Regions from separate parts of the Salipaludibacillus sp. CF4.18 genome, predicted to be linked through region 2. Evidence: riboswitches for the same ligand, from Rfam matches in the RefSeq annotation. Region 2 holds a riboswitch; the other holds the start of a gene.
What was found. A riboswitch is a leader RNA that binds a small molecule or an ion and turns the genes downstream of it on or off. The one in region 2 is predicted to bind thiamine pyrophosphate.
Positions count from the first base shown of each region.

Region 1: it holds a riboswitch for thiamine pyrophosphate, as region 2 does, so the genes downstream of both, thiM (hydroxyethylthiazole kinase) here and ACHABW_RS23720 (ABC transporter substrate-binding protein) in region 2, are expected to answer to the same signal.

Region 1 covers NZ_JBIMEV010000058.1:718-18,930, forward strand. The annotation lists gene ACHABW_RS21795 (NlpC/P60 family protein) at 1-1,027, shown strand, start outside; TPP riboswitch at 1,189-1,292, shown strand; gene thiM (hydroxyethylthiazole kinase) at 1,432-2,238, shown strand; gene thiD (bifunctional hydroxymethylpyrimidine kinase/phosphomethylpyrimidine kinase) at 2,262-3,083, shown strand; gene thiE (thiamine phosphate synthase) at 3,076-3,753, shown strand; gene ACHABW_RS21815 (ribonuclease H family protein) at 3,879-4,550, shown strand; gene ACHABW_RS21820 (hypothetical protein) at 4,943-5,083, shown strand; gene ACHABW_RS21825 (DUF3898 domain-containing protein) at 5,131-5,268, opposite strand; gene ACHABW_RS21830 (DUF3900 domain-containing protein) at 5,261-5,542, opposite strand; partial or broken gene ACHABW_RS21835 (LysR family transcriptional regulator) at 5,682-6,602, shown strand; gene ACHABW_RS21840 (homocysteine S-methyltransferase family protein) at 6,698-7,756, shown strand; gene ACHABW_RS21845 (DUF3900 domain-containing protein) at 8,086-9,141, opposite strand; gene ACHABW_RS21850 (glycosyl hydrolase family 18 protein) at 9,418-10,707, shown strand; gene ACHABW_RS21855 (alpha/beta hydrolase) at 10,941-13,190, shown strand; gene ACHABW_RS21860 (DEAD/DEAH box helicase) at 13,230-14,675, shown strand; gene ACHABW_RS21865 (hypothetical protein) at 14,814-15,266, opposite strand; gene ACHABW_RS21870 (hypothetical protein) at 15,318-16,016, opposite strand; gene ACHABW_RS21875 (DUF456 domain-containing protein) at 16,038-16,523, opposite strand; gene ACHABW_RS21880 (sulfite exporter TauE/SafE family protein) at 16,607-17,356, opposite strand; gene ppc (phosphoenolpyruvate carboxylase) at 18,038-18,213, shown strand, end outside.
Region 2 covers NZ_JBIMEV010000076.1:1,227-15,311, reverse strand. The annotation lists gene ACHABW_RS23735 (ABC transporter ATP-binding protein) at 1-712, opposite strand, end outside; gene ACHABW_RS23730 (ABC transporter permease) at 714-1,478, opposite strand; gene ACHABW_RS23725 (thiamine-binding protein) at 1,631-1,921, opposite strand; gene ACHABW_RS23720 (ABC transporter substrate-binding protein) at 1,937-2,974, opposite strand; TPP riboswitch at 3,191-3,302, opposite strand; gene ACHABW_RS23715 (PAS domain S-box protein) at 3,426-3,797, opposite strand; gene ACHABW_RS23710 (YkvA family protein) at 4,407-4,856, shown strand; gene ACHABW_RS23705 (hypothetical protein) at 5,495-5,776, shown strand; gene ACHABW_RS23700 (VanZ family protein) at 5,873-6,328, shown strand; gene ACHABW_RS23695 (cell wall-binding repeat-containing protein) at 6,712-8,910, shown strand; gene ACHABW_RS23690 (cell wall-binding repeat-containing protein) at 9,428-11,569, shown strand; partial or broken gene wecB (non-hydrolyzing UDP-N-acetylglucosamine 2-epimerase) at 12,431-13,072, shown strand; gene ACHABW_RS23680 (N-acetylmuramoyl-L-alanine amidase) at 13,493-14,085, shown strand, end outside.

The DNA of each region.
Region 1 (18,213 bases), on a different contig from region 2:
CGCTTACCAAAAAAATGGTGGCAGTTCCAGGTACTTAGAAGTTCTATTAGGCGCTGACAGCTTTGGAGATTTTGTTACCCGTTCTGTTACAATCACTCGAATTGCTAAAGCTGATAATGATTTTATTGAACAATTAGAGATCAACCAAAAAGAACTAGAAGAAAAACAGGCAATCGTTCAGGGGAAATTAGATGAACTTGAAGAATTGCAAACAGAACTAGTTGGAATGAAACATCATTTAGAAGACCAAAACCAACGTAACGATGAACTTAAAGACGAGTTAAAATCAAAAGAAGCTGAAATTGAATCAAAGATGGCAAGATTGTTAGAAGAAGATAGTAATCTTCAATCAGCAGAAGCAGAAATAGAGGCTAAGATTGATGCTGAAATTCAACGTCAAGAAGACTTAAGAATAGCAGAAGAAGCTGAGATTGCAAGACAAGCAGAGGAAGAGGCGGCAGCAACTCAGAGTAACACTAATTCTTCTGCTTCTGAAGCAGCAACTCAGACTAGCACTAATTCTTCGTCAAGTCAAAATGTTGCTTCTGCTTCAGAGGCAAACACTACTTCAACAGTAACTAATACTGATAATAAAAGTAAAAGTTCATCAAGTGAAACGAAGGCAGCACCTGCTCCTTCAAGCTATGGTGGGTCAGTCACCCAAGTTGGACGTAAATACATTGGGAATTCAACCTATGTTTTTGGAGGAGGGAGATCATCCTCTGATATAGCAAATGGTCGTTTTGACTGCTCAGCTTTTGTAAGCTGGTCATTCTCGCAAGTGGGTAAATCATTACCTGCTAGTACTAGTGGATTAGTTAATGCAGGACAAAGAATTTCTAGTAGTGATAAGCAACCTGGAGACCTAGTATTTTTTAATACTTACAAAACAAATGGACATGTAGGTATTTATATTGGTGGAGGCCAATTTATTGGTTCTCAAAGTTCAACAGGAGTTGCAGTTGCTAATATGAATAGTGGATATTGGGCAGATAATTTCAGCGGAGTTGTTGTCCGAGTTAATTAATAATGTTTCTGAAAAGCTAGTTTAGATATCTTCTAAGCTAGCTTTTTCTGTATAATGATATTAGGAAGTCCAATAGTTACCTAAATAGAATAATAAGAGTACAGCGAGTTCGTTGTAAGAAAAGAAGTATTATGCTAACATGGAGAAAATTTCAATTAAATAAGAGACACTAGGGGTGCTTTATCTAGCTGAGAGAGGTGCGTTACCTTAACCCTTTTAACCTGATCTGGTTGATACCAGCGTAGGAAAGTGGATGATTCCTTTATCGAATTAACATAGGTTACAATTAGTTAGTTCATAAAGTATCGCGTTTACCCGCTTCCTAACTGAGGAAGCTTTTTTGTTTTCAAAAGATAAGACGGCTATGCGTTTTTCCTATTACATAAATTGAGAGGAGACTGAAAATGAATAATCAAAAAATTGCAGAAATTTTAAACGAATTAAGAGAACGTAAACCCCTAATCCACAATATAACCAATGAGGTTGTGACTAATTTCACCGCAAATGGTCTTTTATCGCTTGGCGCTGCACCCGTAATGGCCCACGCGAAAGAAGAGGTTGAAGATATGACAAGTAACGCACAAGCGCTCATTTTAAATATAGGAACATTGGATGAAAACAAGGTGAAATCCATGGTACTTGCCGGCAAAGCTGCTAATGAAAAAGGTATCCCAGTAGTGTTTGATCCTGTTGGAGCAGGAGCAACGCCATACCGTACAAAGGTGGCCAGAAACATGATGGATAAAATAGCGGTAACTGTGCTGAGGGGCAATGCAGCAGAAATATCTCACATGATTGGACAGCAATGGGAAATAAGAGGTGTAGAAGCTGGAGAAACCGGCGGAAATAAAGTAGACCTAGCCAAGAATGCTGCCAAGCAATTTAACACGACAGTAGTGATTACAGGAAAAGAAGATGTCGTTTCAGATGGAACGTCGACTTACTTAGTAGAAAATGGACACGAGATGTTATCCAAAATTACTGGGGCTGGTTGCCTGTTAAGCGCTGTAATTGGTGCTTTTATCTCTACGGAAAAGGATCTGTTAACTGGCACAGTAGCTGCATTGGCAACCTATGGTATTGCAGCAGAAAGAGCCATGACGAGAGGTGGAGAAAAAGGACCTGGTTCTTTTCAAATAGAATTTTTAAATCAACTCAACAATATTAATTCTGAAATAATCGCAAAACACTTACTCGTTAAAGAAGTGTGATTCAAAAGAGAGGAGGGGAAGCTATGAACGTGAAGCATGCACTAACAATAGCGGGTTCAGATAGTGGTGGAGGAGCAGGGATACAAGCCGACCTTAAGGTTTTCCAAGAATTACAAGTATATGGTATGTCAGCGATAACTGCTGTTACAGCACAGAATACACTTGGAGTCCATGGTGTTTATCCGATGACAGTGGAAGCGGTGGAAGCACAGTTAACAGCTGTAGGTGAAGATTTAGGCGTAGATGCTTTGAAAACAGGCATGTTATTTTCAAGTGAAATTATTAAGGGAGTTGCAAATAAAATACGTTACTATGAATGGAAAAATATCGTGATTGACCCTGTCATGATTGCAAAAGGTGGTAGTAAATTACTCGAAGATGAAGCTGTAACCGCAATTATTCATGATTTAATACCGCTATCAACAGTCATTACACCTAATATACCGGAAGCTGAAGTTTTAACAGGTGCAAAGATCGTTACAATAAAGGATCGAAAAGATGCCGCAGTAAGCCTTTCTAAGATGGGTACAAAAAGCGTCGTTATTAAAGGCGGGCACGCAGAAGATGGCGAAAACGTAATTGATCTTTTTTACGACGGAGAAGAGTTCTATGAATTTAAAAATATTCGAAAAAACACGGTGAATACTCATGGGACAGGATGTACTTTTTCAGCAGCTATAGCGGCTGAATTAGCAAAGGGAAAGGAAATCGTAGAAGCCGTGAGAATAGCGGTGATGTTCACTCAGGCTGCGATAAAAGAAGATTTAAATATTGGACAAGGCCATGGACCTACCAATCATTGGGCCTATAACAGACAGGTGAATAGAGGGAGTATAGATGAATAATCTTAAAACTGAAACATTACGAGAAGCACTTGGCGTATATTTTATTATGGGGAGTCAGAATTGTATAACTTCTCCACAAAAAACGCTAGATTTGGCTTTAAATGGAGGCGTCTCTATCTTTCAATTTCGAGAAAAAGGAGAGGATGCATTCGTTGGGACTGAAAAGCGAGAGCTTGCCAAAGAACTTCAAGTTATTTGTCGGAAAAATAATATCTCATTTATCGTTAATGATGATCTAGAACTAGTGAAAGAATTGGATGCAGACGGAATTCATATTGGGCAAGACGATAAAGATTTAAAGTATGTGAGACGTGCATTTCCTGATAAAATCATTGGTATTTCAGCACATACATTAGAAGAAGTGGAAAAGGCAGTTGCGGGCGGGGCAGATTATTTAGGTGTAGGACCTATTTATGCGACAGAAACGAAAAAGGATACGAAGGAAGTGAAAGGAACAACATTAATTGAACAAATTCGTGATCATGGTTACACGATTCCAATTGTAGGAATCGGAGGGATAAATGCGAAAAGAACGCAGGAGGTGATTCTAGCAGGTGCTGATGGAGTTTCCGTGATTACAGCTATTAGCAAAGCGGAATCACCTGAGAAGGCATCTCAGGAAATAAAATCAGAGGTAACTCAAGCGAAAAAGATAAAATTCACGAAATGACTTGGTTTCTTCCAAGTCATTTTTTAAAATTTAGAGAGAAATAATTCTCCATCTTGAAGGGAACAATGGACATAATTGATTGTATGTTCTAATCTATAAATAAAACCTAGATAAGGTGGTTTAGTATGAATGTTAGATTTGAATTAACATATAAAACACCCAAAGGACTGGAAACTTCTTTTAGTTCGGAAGAGATGCGTGCCGGAAAAGCAATTTTAATTGCAGAAGATCTCGAAAGAACTGGTCGCATCAAACATTTAACATTTGTTGATAGCCAAGACACTACATGGTCTTTAAAGGAACTAAAAAAGTTTATGGAGGAAATCCAAACCGAGCCCCACAATGTTACCGTTTATTTTGATGGTGGTTTTGAACGGGATACAAGAAAATCAGGCGTGGGCTGTGCGATTTATTTTGAACAAAATGGTAAATCATTTCGACTTAGAAAAAACGCATTAATATTAGAGCTTGAGACGAATAATGAGGCTGAATACGCAGCTCTTCATCTCGCTTTACAAGAGCTGGAACTTCTGGGAGTTCATCATTTACCTATTCAATTTATTGGAGATTCACAAGTTGTGATTAATCAATTAAACGGCGAATGGGCGTGTACAGAGGAAGTCTTGAACAATTGGGCAGATCGGATTGAAGCTAAATTCAAACAATTAGGCATAAGACCGGAGTATGAGTCAATTTCAAGAAAACAGAATCGTGAAGCCGATCATTTAGCTTCCCAAGCGTTAAAAAATATCGACATCAGAAGTAAAATTGAGATAGAGTTTGAGGAACCAAAATAATCTCTTTAATTGTTTGTAAAGGTATTGAAGTAAGAGAGATTGTATTTTCATCGAACAGAATGCTCGAATATGCTTTAGGCGGACGCTTTCCGCGGGCAATGCTTCAGCTATTGCTTTTCCCTGTGGAGTCGCCGCCTTCGCTACTTCGAGTTATTGATGCAAAAAAAAGTCTGTGTAGACACCCTTTCTTAATGAGTGGTGTTTTTTGCTTTTCCAAGCCAAGAAACAACTTTCCTTTATAACAAAAGCGACAAAATAGAAAAAAAGACACTACGTTTTTTAAGATTAAATATGGATATTTATGTTAAAATACTGGTATAAGAATGGAAGATGATAAAAAGAGGGGCTTAACAAAATTGTAATTTTAAATAGTAAAGGGGGAGACGCTTTACATGAAAGAATGGTGGAATAGAAAGAAATTAAAAACGAGACGAAAGAAAAATAATGAAAAGTATTCAATTTTAGATTTTATTGTAGATTTTTTATTTTGGTTGCCGGAATTGGTTTTACTTCCATTCAGGTTAATTATTTGATTGATACGTGGTGTAGGAAGAGCGTTAAGGAATGTATTTGATGTTTTTTAGAAGCTTACTAAGTGATAAGATCGACCTGAAGAAAATGAATTGTATAGGTTGTCACTGAAATCTGATAAGAGAGCCTTTACTTCCATGTGATCCAACTTGAGCTTTAACTCGACCTCAGTCTGATGATCAATGATAGGGTAAGAAGCCTCTACGACCTGCTCTGTTGTCCATTTTCCTTGTAGCTGGCGTTCTCAAGGTATTTGACCATGCTTCGATCGAATCCTCTCCCTGTGCCCGTTCTTCACTGTCTTCTTCATATGTTTCAGCGATATATTGCTGGGCGGTTTCGACGACTTTATCTCGAATAATTTCTACCATCGACCGGTTGTATTCTATATATTTTAAGAAGTCTTCGGAATAACGTGCATGAGAGGATTGATGGATTTTCAGCCTCCATTCATTACGCAGTACAAAGTGGTAGGGTTAATGTTCCCTGGTTCTGTTTATGGACAACCGTCCACAGATAGTGCTTAGTTATGTTTAAAATTTTTCCCAAGCTGTTTATGCTAAGATAAAACTATGTAATGGGAGCGGGGAGGAAAAGTAGATGACATTACAACAATTAAAATATGTAATCGAAGTGGCTAGGAACAGATCGATTAGTTATGCTGCACAGCAATTGTTTATTAGTCAACCGAGTCTATCCAATGCAATTAAAGAATTAGAGAAAGAATTGGGAATTAAGATTTTTTCACGTACGAATAAGGGAATTGTCATTACTCCAGAGGGGGCGGAGTTTTTAGGTTACGCAAGACAGGTCATTGAGCAGGCAGAATTGCTTGAAAATCGCTATACCAATGCGACAGAATCACCACAGCAGCATTTTTCTGTATCCGCACAACATTATGCCTTTGCAGTCAGTGCATTTGTAAAACTTCTAAGAGACTATAATCGTGATGAATATGAATTTACATTCCGAGAAACAAGGACGTATGAAATCATTGATGATGTAAAAAACCTTCGTAGTGAAATTGGAATTTTATACTTGAATGATTTCAATTGACAGGTGATTTGTAAGTTTCTAAGAGAGGGAAATTTGATATTTCATGACCTATTTGAAGCAAGGCCGCACGTGTTTATAAGTTCTACCAATCCACTTGCGATTCAGGAATCTGTGTCCTTAGATGATTTAATTCCTTATCCGTATCTATCTTTTGAACAAGGGGATTATAACTCATTTTATTTTTCTGAGGAGATACTCAGCACGGTTTCGAGACCAAAAAACATTCGCGTGAGTGACCGAGCTACTTTATTTAATCTACTGATAGGGTTGAACGGATATACGATTTCAACAGGAGTAATTAGTTATGATATCAACGATGATGATATTGTGGCACTTCCTTTAAATGTGGATGAGCGAATCGCGATTGGCTATATTACACATAAGGATGTTACAAACAGCCCGCTAGCAACGATTTATATTAACTATTTAAAAGAAACGATTGCCGATGAATTAACTGTGTTATAGTTTAAAACTATGGCAATCGATAGACTTTAGGTGTTATGTTATATTACTATTTCTTTGCTACACTAACCTTAGATTAAAAAAGGGAGAGGGTTTAGATGGTAGTGGAGAAAAGAAGTTTAGAGCAAAGATTAAAAGAAGGCACCGTCATTGTAGGAGAAGGGTATTTGTTTGAAATGGAACGCAGAGGATATTTACAAGCAGGTTCTTTCGTACCCGATGTAGCTTTGGAAAACCCAGAGGTTTTAAAACAAACATATCGAGATTATATGAATGCAGGTTCAGATGTAGTTTTAGCTTTCACATATAATGCCCACCGTGAAAAAATGAGAATTATAGGTAAAGAACATTTACTTGAGCCATTAAATCGAAGTGCAATCCGTTTGGCGAAGGAAGTGGCAAAAGAACATCCTATAGAGGAAGCATTAGTGGCAGGTAACATTTCCAATACGAATATTTTTGATCCTCAAGATCTCGAATCTAAGGAAAAAGTAAGAAGTATGTTTGCGGAGATGGTAAAGTGGTGTAAAGAAGAAGAGGTTGATTTTATACATGCTGAAACTTTTTATTACCACGAAGAGGCTGTTATAGCGTTAGAAGAAATTCAGAAACAAGACTTGCCAGCAGTTATTACATTAGGGTTGATGGGCGAGAATATATTGCGAGAGGGTTATACGGTAGAAGAATCCTGTAAAATTCTCTCAGAAAAAGGTGCGTTAGTTGTAGGAATGAACTGTTTCCGTGGTCCAGATACAATGCAGCCATACCTAAGGAGAATTAGAGAAGAGGTAAAAGGTTTTGTCGGTGGATTACCAATTCCATACCGAACTACTGAAGAACACCCAACATTTTTTAATTTACCTGATGGAGGATGCAGTTGTTCCCTGCCAACAGAAACAACGTTCCCAACATCGTTAGATCCTCTTTACCATAACCGATATGAATTAGCGGATTGGGCAAAAGAAGCACAAAATATTGGTGTTAATTACATTGGCCTTTGTTGTGGAGCATCACCTGCCATGCTGAGGGCAGTAGCAGAAGCAACAGGTAACAAAACCATTAACTCTAAATATTCACCAGATATGGAAAAGCACTTTTTATTCGGAAAAGATAAAACGTTAAAGAATCATAACCTAAACTACCGTACAAGAGCATAAGCATAGTAGGTATTCTATAATAGGGGGAAGGTATTAGAGCTGTTTATGGACAAACAGTCCACTGATAGGACCTGATGTCTGTGTATAAAATGGGTTCGGTCCACCGGTACCAATATATCAACGTTTCTTACACTTTGTAGGGAACGTTTTTTATTTGTCTTAAACATCCTAGCCATTAAGCAACGGTGAGCAACCACTCTATAAAAATAAGAAGCGGTAATTTCCCGCTTCTTTTCATTATAACTGTATATTAAAAAACCTCTAAGCCGACAGAATTTTTATTAGTACTTTCGTGGTCACACTTTTGGTCACTAAAACCACCAATTCCGCTACTTCCCAATCCTCTTTAGCACATTTTCCAACGAATCGGGTTGCAAAAACTCTACAGGTGACGCACTTTTATCAAACGAAAATGCTTCTCCTTCAATCAATATTACATACTTCCCATTTACCTTAGCAATATGAAGGTTGTCACTGAAATCGGATAAGAGAGCCTTTACTTCCATGTGATCCAACTTCAGCTTTAACTCGACCTCAGGTTGATGATCAATGATCGGGTAAGAAGCCTCTACGACCTGCTCTGTTGTCCATTTTTCCTGCAGCTGACGTTCAGGTGTATTTGACCATGCTTCGATTGATTCTTCTTCCTGTGCCCGTTCTTCACTGTTTTCTTCGTATGTTTCGGCGATATATTGTTGAGCTGTTTCGACGACTTTATCTCGAATGATTTCCACCATCGACCGGTTGTATTCTACATATTTTAAGAAGTCCTCGAAATAACGTGCGTGGGAGGATTGATGGATTTTCAGTTCCCATTCCTCGAGCATTCCTTCTTCAGGCATGTAAGGGTATTGGATCGATTTCATGTTCTTAGCGGTAATGGCCATTTCAACATGCTGGATTAATGTTTGTTCATTTGTGATTGAGGCAACCTTTGGCTCAAAATCACATTTTAAAATAAAGATAAACGGATCGTCCATAAATTTGTCTAGTTTTGCACGAATTACTAGCATAGCACCCGCTCTGATAGAGCTCGTTTCTAAATAAGATCTTACTAGTTTTTCACTATGGTCTTTGAATTCATCTAGGACATTTGCCAAACGCAATCGTTGAAACAAGTTATAGTTAGGATTTGTATCCAACTCATAGCCAGGTTCCACAACAAAGTGACCTATTTTAGTAGGGACTTGCTCTGATTTTGGGTTTCTTTCTGATTTACGTTTAGTAATTTTCATTAATTCTCCATCTAGGAAATCTTTTAATGGGTGGTCTAGGTATGTCTCTTCATCCAGTGTTTGATAATGTTTAAATGATTTGTTTCCTTGATCTCCTTGACCGTCTCCTTGCAAGACGAAAAAAGAGAGGTATTGTATGGTAAAGTCCATGGCTATCACCTTTATTTTATGACGTTACGAGCAAAAACAACTCTCGTATTATACCATCGAACGATTCATGTGTCACATTTGATAAGGATTACATGAAGAACTAGATTTTAGCAGTTAACTGTTTGTTGTTTCATTTTAGAAAAGAGGCTTTTGAATCCACACCTTTTGTTTCTCTGGGACTCTTATCCCATTATAAAAAATTTTACGGAAACCAGTTCATATTAAATGTTGTTCCGGAATATAAATGATATGAGGAAATTGTAGGAGGATGATAAAGTGCAGATTCATGTAGTCTCAAATGGTGAGTCTTTATGGTCGATTTCTCAAACGTATAGTGTGAATTATCTCGCGATCGCTGAGGCGAATCAATTGCCGGACCCGGAACAACTAGTGGTAGGGCAAGCGTTGGTTATTCCTGTGGCTGGCAGGTTTCATTGGATGGGGACACAGGAAAATTTGCAACAGATTAGTGAACGATATCATATCTCCTTACAACATTTACTGAGAATGAACAATATTGTAAATCCGGCATTTGTACCTGTAGGATCTCGTCTGTATATTCCTGGAATGAACCGTCAAAATCAGGCAATTGATGTTGGGGCATACGTAGATATAAATATAACGGGAGCAGATTCACCAGAAGTATTAGATGAAGTAGGTAATTATTTAACCTTTGTACAGGTATTCAGCTATGAATTAAATGAAGATGGCAGCCTCACGTCGATAGAAGATCAACAGATTATTAATACTGCTTATGAAAATAGTGTTGTTCCATTAATGGTTATAACGAATATTGAAGATGGGCAATTTAGTCCTGAACTGGTGACGACGATATTGCAGAGTGAAGAATTACAAGAAAGAATGTTGGACGATGCGATAGCAATCATGAATGAAAAGGGGTATTTAGGTTTAGATATGGACCTAGAGTATTTAGGGGAAGTCAACAGAGAGCCCTACAATCAATTTATGAGGCGAGCGAAAGAAAGGTTAGACGAGTTAGGATACTTTTTATCAAGTGCACTTGCACCACAGGTTGAAGAAGATATGGTTGGGGTTTTATACGAAGGTCATGATTATCAAGCTCATGGAGAAATTGCTGATTTTGTATTTTTAATGACTTATGAGTGGGGATGGACAGGGGGGCCACCTAGAGCTGTCGCACCCATAAATGAAGTAAGGAGAGTCATTGAATATGCGGCATCTGTCATGCCAAATGAAAAAATAATGATGGGGATCCCACTTTACGGATATGATTGGACGTTACCGTTTGTTCAAGGGGAAACACGTGCCAAAGCGATCGATCATCAAGAAGCGATTGAATTAGCTCTTACTTATAATGCTGTGATAGAATACGACGAGGAAGCACAATCTCCCTTTTTCACTTATGTTGACGAACAAGGAGATGAGCACGAAGTCTGGTTTGAAGATGCAAGAAGTATCCAAGCTAAATTTGATCTTGTGAAAGAATTCGACTTGAGAGGTTTATATTATTGGGTTCTCGGATGGGATTTCCCTCAAAATTGGTTGCTTCTTGAGGATAATTTTCAAATTAATAAGCGAGTTTGAAAATAAAATTATAAGTTTGATTGCAGTGCACAAAGCTTGAAGTACCTCTAAATCAGTTAGGGGTTCTTCAGCGTTGGTGCTTATTTTTTTGGGAAAACAAACTTTTACTAAATTCATTTTTCCTGATAGCAGTTTGGTTTGGTATAATAACAGAATAAATAATAGTTTCTCTTAGTACTACGAATGTAGAACTGATTATTATTTCAAGCAAAGTAAGGAGTAAATATATACTAATGAGCATGAGCAGATGGATAAATGTAACGAAGAATAAATTGAAAAGAATTTCTTTATGGATGAAATCAAGAATACAACGTACTTTTGAGTACGACACTTACTTTTGGCGGATGACGACAATCGGAGTTTGGATATCAGTAATCGTTAGTGGCATCATCGCAGGGCTTGGAAACCCAACAGGTATTGGTACATTAATTGATCTAATAATCTATTTTATCATCAATAATTTTGTTTTTATGATCGTTGCAGTTGTTCTTGCGACGCTTCTTTCTTTTATGTACGTACCTGTACCACGGCTATTACTTGGCAGTTTAGTGTATGCGGGAGGATTAGTTTACTTTATTCTTGATGCACAAAGTTTAAGTCCTTTATTTTCAGCAGTAATTGCTTTTAGTTTTCCTGTTGTAGGGATGATTCTAGGTACTGTTGTAGCTGCTTATACGCGTAGTGCATGGAAACTGGAGAAGAAATTTCTTGTCTCATTAATACCCATTTCAGTATTGTTCATTGTAACTGGGTTCATTGTATCTGGTGATAAAAGTGACATTCAACGTTCATTTTCTGAGAATGATCCATTCGAACCTTTGCAACTTGAAAATCCTGGATTAATGGGAGAGAATGAGTTTTCATTCTTTACTTTCGGAAGTGGCACGGATAAACGTCGCAGCGAGTACGGGGAAGAAGTTGGAATTGTTTCAAAATCAGTGGATGCTTCTGAATATATTACGAAGTGGAGTGGAAGAAAAGAATCTTTTTGGGGGTTTGATGAAACTGCATTGCCTTTAAATGGACGAGTTTGGATGCCTGAAGGAGAAAAGGAATTCCCACTCGTGCTTATGGTGCATGGAAATCATCGCATGGAGCACTTTTCCGATGAAGGATATCAATATTTAGGTGAGCTTCTAGCTAGTAGAGGTTTTATTGCTGTCTCCGTTGATCAAAACTTCTTGAACTATTCAGGGTGGTCGGGAATTCCGAATGATGATATGAAAATGAGAGCATGGGTTTTAATGCAGCATCTGCAGCAAATCCAAGACTATGAAAAAGAAGAAGACAATCCATTTTATAATCGTGTAAATTTTGATCAGGTAGCAATAGTTGGTCATTCAAGAGGTGGACAAGCAGCTGCCATGGTCGCCGATTATAAGAAGTGGTTTGAAGAGGATACTCTTCTCTCAGGAATGGAAGATATCCATATCGAATCGGTGGTTGGCATTGCCCCAACCGATAAAACAGTGGATGATGAGCGAGCCAGGTTAGAAGAAGTAAATTATTTACTTTTGCAAGGATCCCGAGATGGAGACGTGAACACCTTCCAGGGAGATCGGCAATATTTACGGTCTTATTTCTATGAAGTATCGAATCGTTTTAAAGCATCTGTGTATATTGCGGAAGCAAATCACAGTCAATTTAATACGGACTGGGGTCGAATGGATATGAGACTTCCAGGAGGAATCTTTTTAAATCGTCAACAAATGATGGATGAAGAAGCGCAACAGGAGGTGGCCAAAGTGTATATTTCTGCCTTCCTTGAAACAACCTTGCTTGGTCAGGAGGAATACCGGGATTTATTTCGTGACGTCCGTTATGGTCAAGATTGGTTGCCTAATAATCAGTATATCACTCGGTTTGAAGATGGAAATTATGTGACTTTTACTGATTTTAATCAAAGTCAAGAGGAAATCCACTATATGGATGGAGTTGAAGTAGAGCAAGAAGGCTTCCATTCTTGGGATATTGATCGTGCTGAAGATCGCAGGGATGTAAACAAAGGAGTAAATGGGGTAGAAATGGCATGGAAAGAAGAAGCACAATTCACGATTGAATTAGAGGAGGATTTTCTAGCCGAGTCTTTCTCTGAAAACCTCGACAGCTTTCAGTTATCGCTATCTAGTTTGGATATGGAACGAGAAGCGCGCGAGGAAACAGAAACGCCGGTAATCGAAATAGAAATGACTTCCGATAATGGAGAAACGTCTCTTGTTGCTGCAGATCCATTTAGACCGGTGAATATTCCAATTGAAACACAATACACGATCTTGCCATGGTTTGATGATATTATGAGAGATGAGAAGTATGAGGAATCGAAGGCACCGGTTTTTCAAACTTATGAATTTCCTATGGAGGAATTTCAAGAGAACAACAGAGCTTTTCAATCTGAAAATATAACAGAGATTACAGTATACATTTCCAATGGACCTGGAAAAATAATGATAGATAATTTTGGCTTTTTAATGAATGAACAATGAGATAGGTAACTGACCTGAAAATTGATAAGGAGTGAAGGTATGACGGATGAAGAATTTACAACAATGTCGTTAAGTGATGACATTACTCGTGCTTTGAATAGTTTAGGATATGATCAACCAACGGATGTGCAAAAACAAGTCATTCCACTCGTGTTAACGAAAAAGGATGTCACGGTCAAAGCACAAACGGGAAGCGGAAAAACCGGTGCGTTTGCGATACCGATATGTGAAAGTGTTGATTGGGATGAAAATAAACCGCAGGCACTCGTACTGACACCGACTCGAGAGTTAGCTACTCAAGTCAAGGATGAAATAACGAATATAGGCAGGTTCAAACGAGTAAAAGCTACCGCGATTTATGGAAAAGAGCCTTTTGCAAGACAAAAAAGCGAATTAAAGCAAAAAAGTCATGTCGTAGTTGGGACTCCGGGAAGAGTATTCCATCATATTGAAAAAGGAACGTTAAGTCTGGAAAAAGTGATGTTTTTAGTCATCGATGAAGCGGATCAAATGCTGAATATGGGATTCATCGATCAAGTAGAAGCTATTATTAAAAAAATTCCTGCTGAACGAACAACCATGCTTTTTTCTGCCACTCTTCCTAACGATGTACAGACTCTTTCCAATCAGTATATGAAGGATCCAGTTCAAATTGAAATTGCATCGACAGAGGTAATTAGCAGTGACATTGATCAATCACTTTACGAGTTGGATGAATCTGAAAAGTTTTTATTATTGAAAGAAATAACTGTTGTGGAAAATCCGAATAGCTGTATTATTTTTTGTCATACACAAGAGAGAGTGGATGAATTATATGAGGAGTTAACAAATTTGGACTATTCTTGTGAAAGGCTGCATGGCGGGATGATGCAAAAAGATCGTTTTTACGTGATGGATAAATTTAAGCGGGGTTCTGTTCGGTATCTTGTCGCAACCAATGTGGCTGCTAGAGGAATTGACGTCGAGACGATTGCTCTCGTCATAAACTTTGATTTCCCTATGGAAGCTGAGGACTATGTACACCGAATAGGGAGAACTGGAAGAGCTGGGGAAAAAGGAAAAGCCATGAGCTTTGTGACGCCTCGTGATCAGAGAATCTTAGATGAGGTTGAAGCATATATCGGTTTTAAAATTAAACGCGTGGAACCGCCAACACTAGAAGAAGTTTCTAATGCTAAACCTGCTTTTTTAGAAAAGATGAAAACACGTCCTAAACAGAAAAAAGATAAAAATGAGCAACTAAATAAAGATATTATGAAATTGTATTTTAATGGCGGGAAAAAGAAAAAGATTAGAGCTGTCGATTTTGTAGGTACAATTTCTAAGTTAGAAGAAGTTTCAGCAGATGATATTGGGATTATTACCATACAGGAAAATGTCTCCTACGTGGATATTTTAAATGGTAAAGGACCTTATGTATTAAAAGAAATGAGAGATACAACAGTTAAAGGAAAACAGTTAAAGGTTCACAAAGCTAATAAATAAATTTTTAAAGCGTCAACCTGCAAGGAATTCTAATACTGCCTTGTTCTAATTAAACCAACTGTTTATAAAAAATGCCATAAAATAAAAAAGGAGTATCAACAGGTCCTGATGACCGTTGGGGCTCCTTTTTTAGTATTCTTAAATTTTCGTAAAACCCTCTTCGGTTAAATACTGAGTCGCTTCCTTATAAGAAGTGAATGTTCCATCTAACTGTTCATCTGCATAAACATTCCATAAGTCGTCTTCGTGCACTAACGCTAATGTCTGCGTGTTCTGGTTTATGAATAGTTCCTCTTCAAATTCTTCCTCGTCTTCAGGAGTCAAAGAAACAATCGCATTTTCCAGTACATTACGAAGCGCCTTCTCCGTGAAGTCCCGAATGTTTACCATCCCTTTATCATTCGTTTCGTAACCAGTTAATTCACCAGCATACACAAAGCCATTTCCGTTTGGATGTAAATGATAGACCACGTTTTTCTTATCTGTAGCACTTTCACTAAAATGAAAATTCACTCTTCCTAAGGAAACATCTTTTCTCTCTAATGCGGGAAAAGATTCAATAATTTCTAATTTTTCTTCAAAAGTTAACATAGTTCCTCCAGTTATCATAATCAAAATCCTAATTGCTTATTATACCATAGTCTACGTCATTTTATTTCTTATTAAATCCTCGAGTTCGTTGAGAAAATTTTCATTGTATGACGTCATCGTGTGAACTCTTGCTTTTAAAAGAGGAATATCATTTTTGCAAGTGCGAGATTCGCACACGACGAATTCTTGATTTGAGTGAATCAAATACATTTTTCTTTTCTTACATAATGGGCATGTTGCCCGAACAAGATGAGCTAACGCTTCTTTTGAGAATGCCCCATCCGTTAAATCTTTATTTTCTTTCGTAAGTTCTTGAAATAAAACAGCGTTTGTTGCTGCCCTGGCGGTTCGTTTCACTAACGTATCAAGCTTAAGGATGGGTTTAGGATTACGTGTCGGGTTCCTTCGTACTTTAATAGTATCAAATTCATCCATTTCCAAAAGACCATATCCGATTGGTATTTCCTCTTTTGATAGAAGCCCCACTGGAGTCATCAAATATGCGTAGTCGGCAATAGCATGATAGCCATAGGAAGCAGCCAAAACCTCATCACGGAGAAAGTCTTCGCGAGATATCTTTACTTCAATAATACGTGATTCTTTACGTTTGAAATTAATACCAAGTGCATCAGCCTTTAATTTTTTTCTTCGTGCATACAACTTAACCTCGTTTGCGCATAGGTCAGTCATTTTATTTTTTAACCAATATAAGGATTGCTGTTTAAAATACTTATGTAACGGGCCTTCCATGATTTTAACTCCTTCCGAGTGCTAGAAAATAAGAACATCTACTAAAAAGATTCCAATAAGTGTAAGCTGAATCATTCCTTTGGCAAATGTACTCGTCAGGAAGCCTAGCAGTGTACCTACAGCGGCTTTGAATGAATGGGCGAGTGAGTGTTGTTGTAGCAATTCGATGACTAAAACTAATACAAAAGGTACAATTAAAATACCAAAAGGCGGGATAATAAAGCTCCCAACAATCAGTCCTATGGTCGCAGCTGTCATTCCATGTTTAGAAGCACCATATTTCTTAACAAAATACATGCTAGCCAGATAATCAGCAACAAATATAGCAATGGTCAATGCTATCAGAGATCCCCAAGTCCACCATGACAATGCAGAGGCATCTATAAAAAAGTAATAAAGAATAATTCCAGCCCAAAGCATTAATACTGCCGGAATGATTGGATATATAAGACCGATGAAGCTAATAATAAATAATGCAACAATAATAATCCAAATAAGAACGTCCATGTTATTCACCTCTCCTAAATTATAGTTTACTCAACTTGATCTCCTAAAACAATTATTTAGATATGAGATGTGGTCAAAAGCAATTAAGGGAGTAATAATTGTAATCCACCAAGGAAAGACAGGACAAGGATAATTGTATTAAATAGTTTCTGTGGTATTAGAGGTAAAAACTTAATGCCAATAACTGCACCAATAATTATAAAAGGAAGCAGCCATAAATTAATTGACAATGTTTCCAATGAAATAAGACCTAAGCTAGTATACATAGGGACTTTAATGAGATTGACGGTTAGAAAAAACCATGCGCCGGTTCCGATAAATTCTTTTTTTGGTAAAGCTATGGCTAGTAAAAAAATGGCCATAATCGGTCCAGCTGCATTTCCAACCATTGTTGTGAAGCCCGCTAGTGTCCCCATGAAAATAATAAAGCTTTTTGACTGGGGAAGAGCTGCATTCGATTTGTTCATGAAATATTCTCTGCTGAATTGAACGACAATGAGAGATAATACAATTGTACCTATAATCATTTCAATCGACCTGCTGCTTGAATTGAAAAGTAACAGTAAATATCCTGAAATAAGACCGCCTAAAACCCAGGGAACGAGTTTCCACAAGGTACGCCAATGAACGCTTCTGCGATAATAGGTGACCGCAATAATATCACCAGCAATGAGCATCGGCAGAACAATTCCGATTGATTCTCTAGCAGGAAAGACAGATGCCATCGTTGCGACGACTAAAATACCGAGCGTTGGTAAGCCAGTTTTAGATATGCCAATTAACATTGCCGAGAGGATTATTAATGAGATTTGAATAGCGCCTAATTCAATCATTATCGTTTCAACTCCAAAATAAATTAATTATTAATGACTACTCTAGTTATACTAAAAATAAATGATTTAGTCATATATTATTTGAATATTAGATGGTTTTATTATTTTTAAAGAAGTGTTTGGAGAAGCGAGAGGCGGTTACTCAAGTAGAAAGCAACAAACGGACTTCATGTAACTAGTAACCGCAGAAAGGAAGAGAAGTTTGATGGATTTGTCCGATAACAGGGTTATTTATAAAAGACGAGTAAGATAAGAAAAACTTTTTGCAACGATAGATTATTGTTCTTTTCTTGCTATATGTGTGAAGTGGACAACTCAAGCTCTTCATAGCTTCAGTTGTCAAAAGGGGATCACCAGAAGGTTCAAGAAATGTCTATTATTCCATTCTTCTTAATTTGTCGAATAGGCAGAAATATGCTATGTTAAAACCTATTACTTATTTCCGAGGGGAAATTTTGGGTTAGTTTTTCGACTAATGAGGAATAGTTGTACAGTAATAATCAGAAATATTTGTTTTTTACACAAGCTGTTTGATAGAATAGAACTAATAGCAGTGAAAAATTCTTTGCATTTTTCGGGACGCTTTTTGTCCATGGTGGATAAGTTTTGTCCTTATCATCATGATCGACAATCTGCGTAATATTTGATTAAATGCAATCATTTTTACAGGAGGTTCAATCAATGATAAAGGTAGAAGATAATAATTCATTATTACGTAACGATGTGAAAAAGCTAGGAAACATTTTAGGTGACATTTTAAAACAACATGGTGGAGAAGAACTTTTTAACATCGTGGAAGGCATTAGAGAAACAACAAAAGACTTGAGAAAAAATTATAATGAGGTTTCTTACGACAA
Region 2 (14,085 bases):
AAACGGCTTTTTTCCATTGCAGGAATTCTTCACTAAGCAGTAGTTCTTCCTTGCGCGGCCGAGCAAAGGGAATGGTGAATTCACGTTTGGTTGTTGCCGGATTGCTTGATAAGACAATAATTCGATCGGACAAGTAAATCGCTTCCTCAATATTATGAGTCACGAATAACACAGACTTTCGATTTTCCTCCCAAATCGATAATAACCACCGTTGCATTTCCAAACGAGTGAATTCATCCAACGAGGAAAATGGCTCATCTAAGCATATAAATGATTGAGGACTAAGCAATGACCTGACAAAAGCCACCCGCTGACGCATACCACCTGATAACTGATGCGGATAGGCATTTTCATAGCCAGATAATCCTGCCTTCTCAAGCATTTCTCGTGCTTGGTCATAGTTTGGTTTTGCAAATAATTCGGCACCGAGCACAACATTATCGAGAATCGTTCGCCACGGAAAGAGGGAGGGACTTTGCGGCGTGTAACTAATTGCACCGCGTTTTCCATTGATCTTCTTCCCGTCCAAATAAAAATCACCTGAATCCGGAGTATACATACCACCGATCAAATGAAATAACGTGCTTTTTCCACTTCCCGATGGGCCAAGCAAGGAGACAAATTCCCCCTCTTTTACCGTAAACGAAATGTCCTCTAACACCTTCTTATCGGCAAATGACTTTGTGACTTTTTCAATGACAAGCTCACTCATGTCACTTTCCTCCCTCCGTGTTCCGCCATTTAATAAGCAACCTTTCCAGCATGACAATTAAACCGAAAAACAGCAAACATAACACCATCACGAACCCAATCGCAACAAACACCCGATCCGTTCGGAAAGACGATTGAGCAAGTGTCATGTACACACCAATCCCTTGGTTTGCCCCAAGCCACTCGGAAATTACGGCCCCCATCACACTATAGGTAGCGGAAATTTTCACTCCAGAAAAAATCGACGGTAGCGCATGAGGAAACTGTAATTTAGCAAAAATTTGACGCTTCGAGGCTCCAGCCATTCGCATATAATGCAACAATTCCGGACTCGTTTGCCGAAAACCATCCAACGTAGCGACCGTGATCGGGAAAAAACATACGAGCGTGATGATCAGTATTTTCGGAAGCATCCCAAACCCAAACCAAATCACTAGCAACGGCGCGAGCACAATGATCGGAATATTTTGTGACAAAATCAATAAAGGGTAAAAAGCTTGACGCACCGGCGGCAGCAAATGAAGCGTCGTAGCTACAATAAGCCCAACACTCACACCGATCCCAAACCCAATAACCGACAATTTCGTCGTTGAAAACAAATGATGGTTATAGACGGACCAACTCGTTACCCCCTCTTTCACAATATCCGAAGGCGCGGGAAGCAGCCACGTCGGAATCTCAAACAACCGGCTGCACGCCTCCCATATAATCAGCAAAAGGATGATGACCATCAACGGCCGCCATCCTCGAGCCAGCATTTTTTTCATAAGCTATAGGGGCCTTGCCAGTTCTTGCAAGCACCCCGCACCTCCATTCGACTGGATCTTTTCCAATGACTTAATAAAAACATCATTTTCGTTCATTATCAAAAAACATAGAGAGACACTCTTCATTTTGCTATTGATTGCCTCTCCTTTTTTTACCGGTACTTCTCCGTCAATACTTCCATCGAAGCACCTTCAGGTTTATAGTACACTTTGACTTGTGAGATAATGCTTTCACTACCGAGTTCAACCATACGATGGTTCATTTTTTCGATAATCGCAAAAAGCTCGGTTAGCTCGCCTTCCATCGTCGTTTCCAGGGGATTCACCTGGTATTTCACACCGGACTTTTCAATCACGTCAATCGCTGCATCTACATAAGGAATTACATCTTCCCCGTTTTTCGTTTTCGGGATAATTTGTATACTGACAAGGGCATTCGCCATTGTAAAACACCTCACTTAGTTTTTAGGTAAAAAGTCATTCGTAAATGCATTCTCAGCATCCAACTCTGTTTCTATTAATTCATTCTCATACATCCAATTAGAATAGTTTTCCCAAATCTCTTGATCTTGTATGCCCCATTTTTCCGCATCATCTTGATACTTAGGCGACAACCAAGCTTGACTGGCTTGAACAAGCTCTGCATCTAAATCAGGTACAGCCTCTATTAGAATATCAGCAGCTTCTTCCGGATTTTCGATTGCATATTCGTACCCTTTAGAAACAGCGGCCATGAATGCTTCGACCGTTTCCGGGTTTTCCTCAATCATGCTTTCGTTCGTTGTAATAACTGGCGTGTAATAATCAAGATCTTCAGAGTAATCAGTCAGATATTGCATATTAAGATCGATATCACGCAATTCTGCTTGGACCCCGTCCCAGGCATAATAAATCCAGGCGAAGTCAACATCACGTTCGATCGCTGTGAAAAAATCAGTGTTTCCCATATTCACAATTTCCAAGTCTTCCACATCAGCGTCTTCTTGTCTCATTAATGAATCGATAACGGCTTCTTCCACAGGGGCACCCCAGCCACCATAGGTTTTTCCAGCATAATCAGCGGGAGAAGTTATATTTTTATCAGCAGGTGAGGCAAATCCAGATGTATTATGCTGAATGACAGCTGCGATAGAAACAATCGGGATATCCTGAATCCGTGCTTCCGTTATCGTTTCCTGGGCACTAATTCCGAAGTCTGATTGACCGGATGCAACAACTTGATCGGCACCGGATTCACCTGGCAAAGAAATCTCTACATCTAATCCTTCTTCTTCAAAATATCCTTCCGCTTGTGCAACGTATAAACCAGTATGGTTCGTGTTTGGCGTCCAATCAAGAACCATTGCGATTTCTTCTAATTCCTCTGTTTGTTGCTCATTTTGCCCATTTGCTTGATTTTCATCACTGACGTTTTCCTCACTGGGCGCTTCATTTGTATTTCCACAAGCCGTCATCACGAATAGTATCGTAAAAATTGAAAATAATTGCTTTTTCATGTAGAATCCCTCCGTTTTTTCTATAAGATGTTTTGTAATAAGGTGTTACTTGAATTCGCTCCCTTACGCTTTTTCAGTTTCTTTTAACATAAAAAGAAAGTGCAAGAAAGCAATTTTCTGTAAGAGGCGGTTCCGAAAAATTTGCCAAGGAACATATTTGTTTTAGTACGCAAAAATGCACCCCAGGCTTAAGCCTAGAGCGCATATATAGTCACATCTAAAATTACATATGTTCCCTACGCTGGTAATTAGCCAGATCAGGTTCTAAGAGTAAGTATCTCACGGATACAATCTCAACCAGCCAACACTGGTCCCCCTACATTGAAAAAAAGCTATTCAATTCATTCTAATTAAGAATCTTCACTTCTTATCTTGCCACAGATCAAAAAATAAAACAAGAGAGAAGGGACGTTTCACTGCTTCCAAAGGAAGCAGTGAAACGTCCCTTCTGTTACCCCTTTAGGATGCCATATATTCCGATTACATCATCATTTACAAATAGAGGTGCCATTTCTACGGCTAATTCAATCCGTTCTCCAGACTTATTGCGAATAGCCACCTCCGTATTTTCAATAAGTCCTTCCTCTGCTTTGATAAAAAGATAGTATAGAAGGTTGGAGTCGATTTCTTCAATAACGAGAGAATTTAATCTAGAACCGCGAAGCTCTCTGATTGAATAACCAGTTAAATTTTCTACAGACTCATTACCGTTTAAAATAATCCCTGATAAATCAAAAGAAAGAATGGCGTCGGGATTATACTGATAAAATGATTGATAGTAGTTTTTGTTTTCTTTTAAAATCTTTTTACAAGAGATATCCATTGTTTGTTCTCCTTATGCGTCAAAAATTCTTAGTAGAGTTACTTTCCGTTTTGATAAAACTTGTACAGGTTACGATGGCGAATGAATTTATGAGATTGATAGGATCCATTTACACGATGTTTTTCGGACCAATATTTATGATAGCGAGAGAGTACCAAACGATAAATTTTCAACATAGTTCCTCCTCTATTTATAGTTCATTAAAACGAACAATATAGGAAACAAATTTCAGAAGTATAAAACGGTAATTATTAATATTTAGCTACAACATCCTAGGTATTTACTATTTTAACAGTTGTTTTCGGCTTATTAAAGGGACGTTTGGTCACATTATATAGAAAAAAACAGTTTTTTTATAATTCTTTTGAACTACAATAGATTATGGAATAAGTATGTTATATACTTGTTTAAAACGTTCTTAATAAAGAAATTTTAAGGTGATATATTGTTAATAAATATCATTTTTTGTTTATATTTGTAGAATAGTAAAGTATAATGTACAAAAGACTATAGAATTCAGTCGGAAAATCACGAAATGATGTATTTTTTTTCTGCTATAAATAAAGAAAAAATCGAATAATCTTATGTAAAGATTAGGGAGGAATTTAGATGGGGAAATGCTTTGGAAAAAAAGAAGAAAAAGACCAAAATAAACTGGAAAGTATGGATCATGATTTATTAATCAAAGCATCTGCCAATAATTATGATGATAATAAGTTTTGGAGCAAGCTCAAATCAGCAGCTGTAAAAATGGGATCTAAACTTGTTTATTACAGCTTGATCCTGTTTTATGCGATGAAGGATCCTAATGTTCCGACAAAGGCGAAACTAACTATCGCAGGAGCATTAGGGTATTTGATCCTGCCGGTCGATGTCATCCCTGATATGATACCAGCTATTGGATTTACCGATGATCTGGCAATTATTGTTTATGCCATTTACCAAGTGGGATCTCACATAGGTGAAGACACGAAAATCAAGGCTTACACAAAAATAAAGGATTGGTTTGGAGAAGGGCTGGACAATATTGACGAAAAGTTTTTGCCGACAGACAAATAAAAAATGATTTACATTATTTAAAGCTAAAGAGCTCGTTTAAAAAGGTTTTCCGGACCCTTTGTTAAACAGGCTTTTTTTTTATACACAGAAAGTATAGATTCGGACCATGTTTCTAAAAGGGAGTTTGAAAATTTTCAGAGATAGTTGTTTCTTTTCAAAAAGAAGGGCTCGAATCCTCTCTAGGCTGAAGCTTTCCGTGGGGCAATGCTTCAGCCTCCATGGGGAATTTTAAATCTGTGAGACCCCACAGAGCGTTCGTTTGCTCGAGGAGGCTTGCAATCATCCATGGAAAGGGAGCGGTAATTCTTCCAACTCCTTGATAAAGAAGCAACAAAATAAATACGGAGACTCAAAGTTTATTCAAAAGACTGCCAAAGTTCTTTATTTTAGAGGTGTTTATTATAAAAAAATATTTTAATGGGTATCCGACAAATTCTGACTGACTTATTATTAGGTATAATGTTATGGTACTAAATATGATATATTCAGCGAATATCGTTTATATGAGTCTATAATCTAGTCTTTGGTACTGAATAAGTTTAGACATGATAGTTTCAATAATTAGAGATATACATTGGTATTGAGAAGAATATTTTCTTCCTTCTTATGCTAAAATTAATAAGCGAAGGATGTATAAGATGACAACACCACTATTAGTAGAGGCTATTGCTGTAAGAAAAGCAGAAATCGCGTATGAGATTAACCTCATTGAGACCACTCCGAGTCAGGATAAAGAAGGAGCTTTGTTTGACTTGAGTCATTATCTTCCTCGTTTACGAGCAAGACTTCAAGAAGTGGTGTATCTGATTTCTTTCTATTCATACGAAGAACAATCTGCCATCGAACACCAATATAATGCGTCTTATGAAAAAATAAGCAAAGATAATACACTGCGTTTTAATTATCATTTGGATCCGTAGAAACGGTTCTCAGCTTCTTTTCAAGTTACTCTTAGTTCACGAGACTATAAACACTCGTAAACTCAAAATAATTTTACTAAAAAGGATTTCATAACTATGACATTAAACAAAACATTCTCCTGGACAGCTGCGGTTAGCTGGATGGCATTAATCTTTTATCTATCACATCAGCCGGCAACGGAATCCAGCGAGTTGAGTACAGGTATTACAGAGATTATTAAATCCACCGTGGAAAGTATCGCTCTTAACCTAAGTTTTGATATAAGTAATTTTAATTATATAGTAAGAAAAAACGCTCATTTCTTTGCTTATTTGACACTTGGGATTTTGACACTACATGCGCTGAGGAAGAGTGGTGAGCGTAGTTTTAGGGATGCAACTGTAGCTTCACTAATTGTTATTCTATACGCTGTTTCAGATGAAGTACATCAGTTATTTATCCCTGGCAGAAGCGGGGAAGTAGGGGATGTCTTGATTGATAGTTCAGGGGGCATTGTTGGGATTGGATTGTATATGGTGATTGTTAGAATAAAGTCAATAAGAAGTCCATAATGAAAATTAGTTAACGTCAAGAAGCTGAACGAAGAGCAAGTTGTCTTAGCTTATGAGCTTTCTGGAAGTGTGATGATGTTGGCGATAAGATTGGGTACAATATCACGAAAGAATCCACTTGAGCAGAGAACTTAGAAAAAGTGTAGAGAGAAATGCCGTTTAATAGTATAGACAAGATTTTACATGATAAATATATAAAAACCGATGAGAGTCCTACATTCGCTTTACGTAGGGCTTGTTGCTATTATCTTGCAAAGTAAATTTTATTTCATTAGTCGGACCTCGTTTTCGGATAAACTTTTGTCCCTGAAACTCTTACAATCTAGTGAATACCTATGTAAGTATGGTAATATATGGTCATTTTTTTGGAGGTGCGTAAGGTTATGCAAAAAGTAATAGCTATATTTTCTACTGTACTGGTCTTTTTAATAGTTTTTTCCGGCGAGACACATGCTATGGAGCAAACATTTGATCAGGAAGGGCAATTTGAACAACAATTGAAAGATGGTTTATCTGTGATAGTTAATAATGAACCATTTGATTCAACAGTTACATTTTTAGACAACCAAGAAAAGTTATATACAAAAGAAATACAATTAGGTTATGCAGAAGGTATCTATGAGTTTAAAGATTATTACATAGTAAGTAATCGCATAGATGGTAGTGGGGGATTTCTAAACTTCGACGTCTATGAAACTAGCGATGAAAATGTAAACTTGATTTTCCAATCGCAGGCTTATAAAAAAGGAAAACTTTCCGTAGAAGATGGCTTAATAAAAGTTTCTTTTTCAGACGACGAAAATAGTCTGTTAGTTGATGAGTATGCTATTGAAGACGGAGAAACTTCCTTGATAAATAGCTTTGAAGAAGACAGTGAAACTCAATTTGGATTCGCGGCAGCATCTCAATACAGTAATCCGCCGTATCATGAGATTGACAAACTATTAACGGAAAAGGCACTTGATGCGAATGTTCCACCCGAAATAGTTAAGGCTATTGCCTACCAAGAAAGTGCTTGGGATCATTACAAAAATGGTGAACCAAATGTTTCTAATGATGGTGGCGTAGGAATTATGCAAGTCACTGATCAAAAATATAATCAAGAAAAACTAACCCACGATATTGAGTACAATATTGAAATAGGGATTAAATTACTTTTGGAAAAAAAGGCCTGGGCTGATTCCAAAAAAATACCTAAAATAAATGATGATTCAGCTGAAATCATTGATCACTGGTACTTTGCAGTCATGGCTTATAATGGATTAGTCCAAACGAATAGTCCAATTAAAAGTGAGGATGGCGAGAGGAATACTGATGCCTATCAAGAGAAAGTTTTCCAAAAAATTAGTACAACTAATAACGGAATCGGCTTCACTAGCCTGCCTATCTCTTTATCAGACTTGGATTACAAAACAGGTGGTCAATTAGGATTTCACACACTTTCTTATTCTTTAAAGCAAGTGCAGCCAACAAGGTATGATGTTGAAAAGAATTCATTTATCACTTTAACGTCCAATGCAAATTTAAGAGAAAAACCGCTAATTGGGGATAATATAAAGAAGGAACTAGTTAAAGGAGATATTCTTACTGTACTAGATTCTTTTTCCTATGGAGAATCACGACCCTTTAATCGAGCAAATCAATTTGTTTGGTATTACGTGGAGCAGTCAAATGGGACAAAAGGATATGTTGCTTCTGGAACTGTTAAGCCGCTAGGGAAGAGAGTTTCTGGCAGTTCAAGATTCGAGACAGCAGTAGAAATTTCAAGGCAAGGTTGGGAGCAAGGTGCTGAAACTGTGGTTCTAGCTACAGGTATGGACTATCCCGATGCTTTAGCAGGAGGGCCACTGGCATACAAGCATAACGCCCCGATTCTATTATCATTAAAAGATCGTTTGACTGCAGCTACTAAAAAGGAAATTGCTAGATTGGAACCTAGTAAAATTATCATTTTAGGCGGTGTAGGTGCAATAGGCGATGAAGTGAAATTAGAGCTAGAGGATATGGGATTAGGTATATCCATTGATCGAATTGCGGGAAGCAACCGCAGTGAGACAGCTAGATCAATTGCTGAAGAACTAGGAACGGTTGATAAAGCCATTGTAGCATATGGATGGAATTTTCCAGATGCGCTGGCAATTGCTCCTTATGCCGCTAAAATGGGCTATCCAATTTTACTTACACAGACTAACCGTTTGCCGGATGCTACAGTGGATTTTTTATCAAGTGTAGAGGAAACTATTGTCGTTGGCGGAACGAGTATTATTCCAAAAGAACAGCTAGATGAAATGAATAACCCTGATCGGATTTCGGGACCTAATCGTTATGAGACCGCTTTGGAAATCGTTGAAAAGCTAAATATGGGTAAACCCAAAGTCTTACTTGCTACAGGACAGAATTATGCTGATGCCCTAACTGGCTCTGTACTTGCTGCGAAACAGGATCGTCCTGTACTTTTAGTGCATAGTGAATTTGTTCCGAGTGCAGTAGGTAAATATTTAAACAATCAGGTGATTTGGGACTATACAGTTATTGGTGGTAGAGCTGCAATCTCTCCGGATGTACTGAAAGAATTAAATTGACGTTGTTTTAATTGATATAAAATTGTAAAACGAGTGAGTAGAGTTACGATAAAATAAAGACTAATTAATCACATATCCTTTTGATTAATTAGTCTTTTTGCTTATAGAGTAAGAATGTATAAGATGACTGCTACCTTTACACCACACGTTATCAAGGGAAACCCACCCCCGAGTAGCACCTACACGTACTACGTAGGTGCTACTCGGGGGTGACGAAAGATCAAGCTGTATTTAACAAAAGAGGCTATGGGTTTTCGGACGCTAAAATAGTATAAAGAGTGTTCCTTTATACAACAATTTTCGTGAGGCTAAATAAGTGGTTGACACCTTAACAAATCGGGTATTGATATGATAACTTTATTTTTTATTGTATCAAACTAGTACCGAATAAACTTTTAACAAAAAAGTAATCTGTATAGTAAAAATCTAGTATAATGATTATTATAAAGAAATTAATAGAGAAATGACATAATATGTAATGGTCAATAGAACAATATATTGTGTGGGAGGGCTTTTATTGAAATATTTTACCACGTTATTATTTTTAATCATTTTTTTAAACTTTTCATCTCAAGTAATATCTGCAGAAGAAAAAGAAATATTAGTAAAGTTAAAAGCGGATTCTGAAGAGATTGTTAGCCAATATCAAGTAGCTAAAGATGAGGGAGTTTCACATAAAATACTGGCAATCCCCGAAGAGGAATATGATGAGACTCTGAAAAAACTGGAATCGGATCCGAGAATTGAATATGTTGAGGAAAAAATTCCTTTTCATTATTTAACAAATGACTCGTTCATCGTGCACCAGCAAAGCGATTTTCAACTAATAAATGTCTCACAAGCATGGGAACAGTATAACCCTAAAAAGAAACCAATAATTGCCGTCTTGGATTCAGGGGTGGATGTATTTCATAGGGATGTAACAAACAAAATTTATAAGCCATATAATGTATTAAACTCTTCTAGCAACGTTAGAGACAACGTTGGTCATGGAACACATGTTGCAGGAATCGTTGGTGCTGAAACAGGTAATGGTATTGGGGTGGCCTCTATTGTGAAAGATGCCTATCTAATGCCTGTAAAAGTAGGGGATGAGTTTGGAGGCAGTAATTTAAGTCTCGCACAAGGAATTAATTATGCAACGGAAAACGGTGCTACTATTATTAACATTAGTCTCGGAAGTTACGAATATTCCAAAGTTGTTCACGAAGCTGTTCAACATGCAGTGGAAAAGGGAATTTTTATTATAGCTGCTGCCGGAAATGATGGCACAAATTCAAAAATGTATCCAGCAGCATATAAAGAGGTATTAGGTGTAGCTGCAATAGATAGTAAGAGGGATAGACTTACAGACTTCTCAAATTTTGGAGATTGGGTAGATGTATCCGCACCAGGATCCTCTATATTTAGTACTTGCTCAAAAGGAATTATTTCGCCATTTAAGGATTGTGAAGTTACGGATGATTATATGTATTCGTCTGGTTCTAGTATGTCGTCACCAATGGTTGCTTCTATGGCAGGTTTATTATCAAGTCAGGACCCGGAGTTAACAAATCACCAAAAACGGCATATTATTGAAGAATCATCAAATATAGATTCAAGTGATGCCGTAAAGTATAAGCATGGACGTGTGGATGTACTTTCTTCTTTAGAATTATACCATTCGGAAAATCGTTTATCAGGAAAGACTTCTGTTCATACGTCGAGTGAAATAGCTAAGTATGGTTGGGATACCGTTGAGAGAGCCGAGTTAAAGCCAACTGAAAAGGACATGAATACAGAGTTATTGAATAGGTCGGGAAAATATGCTTTACTGGCTAGCAATCAGTCTTTCTCTGATAGTCTAGCAGCTAGTGCACTGGCTGCTAAACTTGATGCCCCGATATTTTTAACATTTCCTAATAAAATGTATGACGTCACAGCTTCAACAATGCATGAACTCGGGGTCACTGATGTCATATTATTAGGTGGGGAAAATGCGATTCCAAAAGAAATTGAAAGACTGTTAAAGCAAGAGTTTAATATTTTACGTTTGAGCGGAACTGATCGATTTTCTACATCTGTAGAAATCAATGATTACGTGGCAAAACAAGGGGGAGAAGTTATCATAACATCGGGAATGGACTTTCCAGATGCTCTTTCTATCTCCTCCTATGCGTCCACCTCACAGATTCCTATCGTCTTTGTTCATAAAAATGGAATACCTGATAAAACGGAAGAATTTTTACAGAAGTATAATTTTGAAACTGCTTATGTTGTAGGCGGAACTGCTGCGGTATCTGATAGTATTTTTAAAGAGTTAGGGAAACTTTCTAATCCTATTAGAATTTCAGGCAAAGACAGATATGAAACAAATGTTGAAATAATCAACTACTTTGATAAGGGTCAATCAAAAGAAGTAATATTTGCAACTGGAAAAAGTTTTCCAGATGCACTTGCAGGAGGAATTTTAGCTTCTAAACAAAATGCAGCACTGCTACTTGTAAACAAAGAACAAATTCCTACTTCTATTAAGAAGTATTTAATTGACAAAGTGGAAAACTCAAGAGAAGTAGTGGAATTCCAAACCTTAGGTGGAACTATAGCAATTCCATCCAATGTGAAATGGAAACTTGATAATCTTATCTATGAAAGTTATTACGAAGGTAAATATGAATAATTTGTTTATTAAATAAAAAAGCTATCTAGTACTGAACATTAGAGGTTTTTAATAATGCCAAACGCTTTTCATGTTATTTTCTGTTGTTTAACAAAGTTTGGAACAGAATTATTACCCTATTTGATAAAAGTCGTCTTCTAGTGCCCAATTTTCATAGGACATTAAATTCTCTATATACTTTTTCTGTAAGTATTCATCTTCTGATGTAATCGTCATATTCCATGGTTTCCTGTAATTGATCTGGAATATAAAAATGATCAATATCTACTTGGACAGAAATATTGTTTTCTCAAAGCTTTCCCACTTTCGGCGTGATCAGGATGAGGTTTATCGCTCATCACATGGTGATTGACACGTTCATGTTCCTCATCAAATACAAGTAATAATGGGAATGACATCCGATATCTGTATTTGACCATCACGCAGATCAAAGTTATAGAAATTTTTTTCTGATCAAGGCTGGTAGTACATCATACCTCTTGACTTAATGCTTATATTTGTAGGATTGGTATTAACGTCTTTATTCGATTTTAATAAAGAATATGGTCTCCATCGTTTGCATTAATCTCAAGTGAAATTATCATAACTATACTTGGTTTTAATCATAAAACTATTGATTGCAAAGAATTAATCATCCATTTATTGAAGGTGTTTTATGGTATTTAGAGGCATTCGAAAAAAAGTTTTCTGATATATTTCGGAAAGATGATTGTTATTTCACAGGTTGCTTTAATTCCCGTGCCATGGTCCAAGGAAGGTCGTTCTATTTCAAATGTACTTTATTATATGGCTGATGCATTAACCAATTACCCTCACTTACTTTATGCATTTACATTCGTGATTTTTGGGTTCAATTATCATATTTTTGTTACGGGAAACACAGCTATTGATGCTTTAAAGTCTACCGTTGTTTCTGACTATTCTCATCCTGTGTTAGAATCTATTGGCGAAGATAACATGATTTTATTAACGTCTCATCGGAGAGAAAACTTAGGGAAACCGATGGAAAATATTTTTAAAGCAGTGAAAAGGATCGTGAATGAGAATCCAGGAGTCAAAGTAGTTTATCCAGTACACTTAAATCCAGTGGTCAAAGAAATTGCTGACAGAATTCTAGGAAATGACGATCGGATTCGATTGATTGAACCACTAGGAGTGAGAGACTTTCATAATTTCTCTTCAAAAGCACACATTATTTTAACAGATTCAGGTGGGATTCAAGAAGAAGCTCCGTCATTAGGAAAGCCAGTACTCGTTTTAAGGGACACAACAGAACGGCCTGAGGGTATGAAAGCAGGTACGCTAAAATTAGTAGGGACAGATGAGGAAGCTGTTTATAAATCAACTAATGAGCTTTTGAATAACCAAGACATTTATGAAAGAATGTCAAAAGCTTCAAATCCTTATGGAGATGGATATGCTTCGAAAAGGATAATTGAAGCGATTTTGTTCCACTTTGATAAATCGAAAAATAAGCCAGAAGACTTTAATGTCTTTGAATAAGTTAAGAGAAATTAAATAGAGGGAGCAGGTGTCTTAATAGATGCCTGCTTTTGTTTTTTTTACTAAAAGTAATAAAGATTGTCTAAGGAAACTAAAAACTATTTTTATTTAATTTTGGAGAATGAAATGATTTGAATATGTTCATGAGTTAACAAAATCCATAAAAAAGATGAGTCATTACAGTAACCAGATGATTTTTCTATTGAAAGATTACAATTGATCAAAGAGGAACTAAATAAACATCTCCAACAAAGAAAAACTCATCGAATAGAAATATGTATTTATATGTCGTCTCACTGCGACGATTTTACTGAATTTATTAATTTTCATAGGTAAATTTCACTTAAGTGTTAAAAGAACCCAAAACTTGTCGATAAGAAGTATATAATGTAGAAAGAAGAAAAAGGAGGAGGAAATATATTGTTAAAGAAGTTTGCAAAATTATTTATTATTAGCCCGATCATTTTACTAGCATTCACACTACTCACTCACACTACATATGCAGAAATAAATTTCGAAAGAATCTCAGGGGATGACCGTGTTAATACAGCAATTGAAATTTCGAAAAAAGGTTGGCCAAATGGTGTTAGTAACCAAGAAAAAACCGTGATAATTGCTAGAGCCGATCATCCGGCTGATGCGCTTTCTAGTGCAGGATTAGCAGGTTATAAGAATTCACCAATATTACTTACTTTCCCAAATCAATTAAATAGTAAACTAGAAACTGAGTTAAAAAGATTGAAAGCCGAAAAAGTTTATCTATTAGGTGGGGAAGCAGCAATAAGTGACAATGTTTCTAACAGGTTAGCTGCAATGGGTATGGAAGTAGAAAGAATTAGTGGTGATACCCGATATGAGACAGCATTAGCAATTAACAATAAAATTGGAAATGCAAAAGATGGCCATGCTTTACTAGTTAATGGAGTAACTATCGCTGACGCTCTTTCCGCTTCGGGTGTTGCGGCTACTACAGGTCTACCAGTTTACCTTACTACAGAAAAGTCACTGTCCGT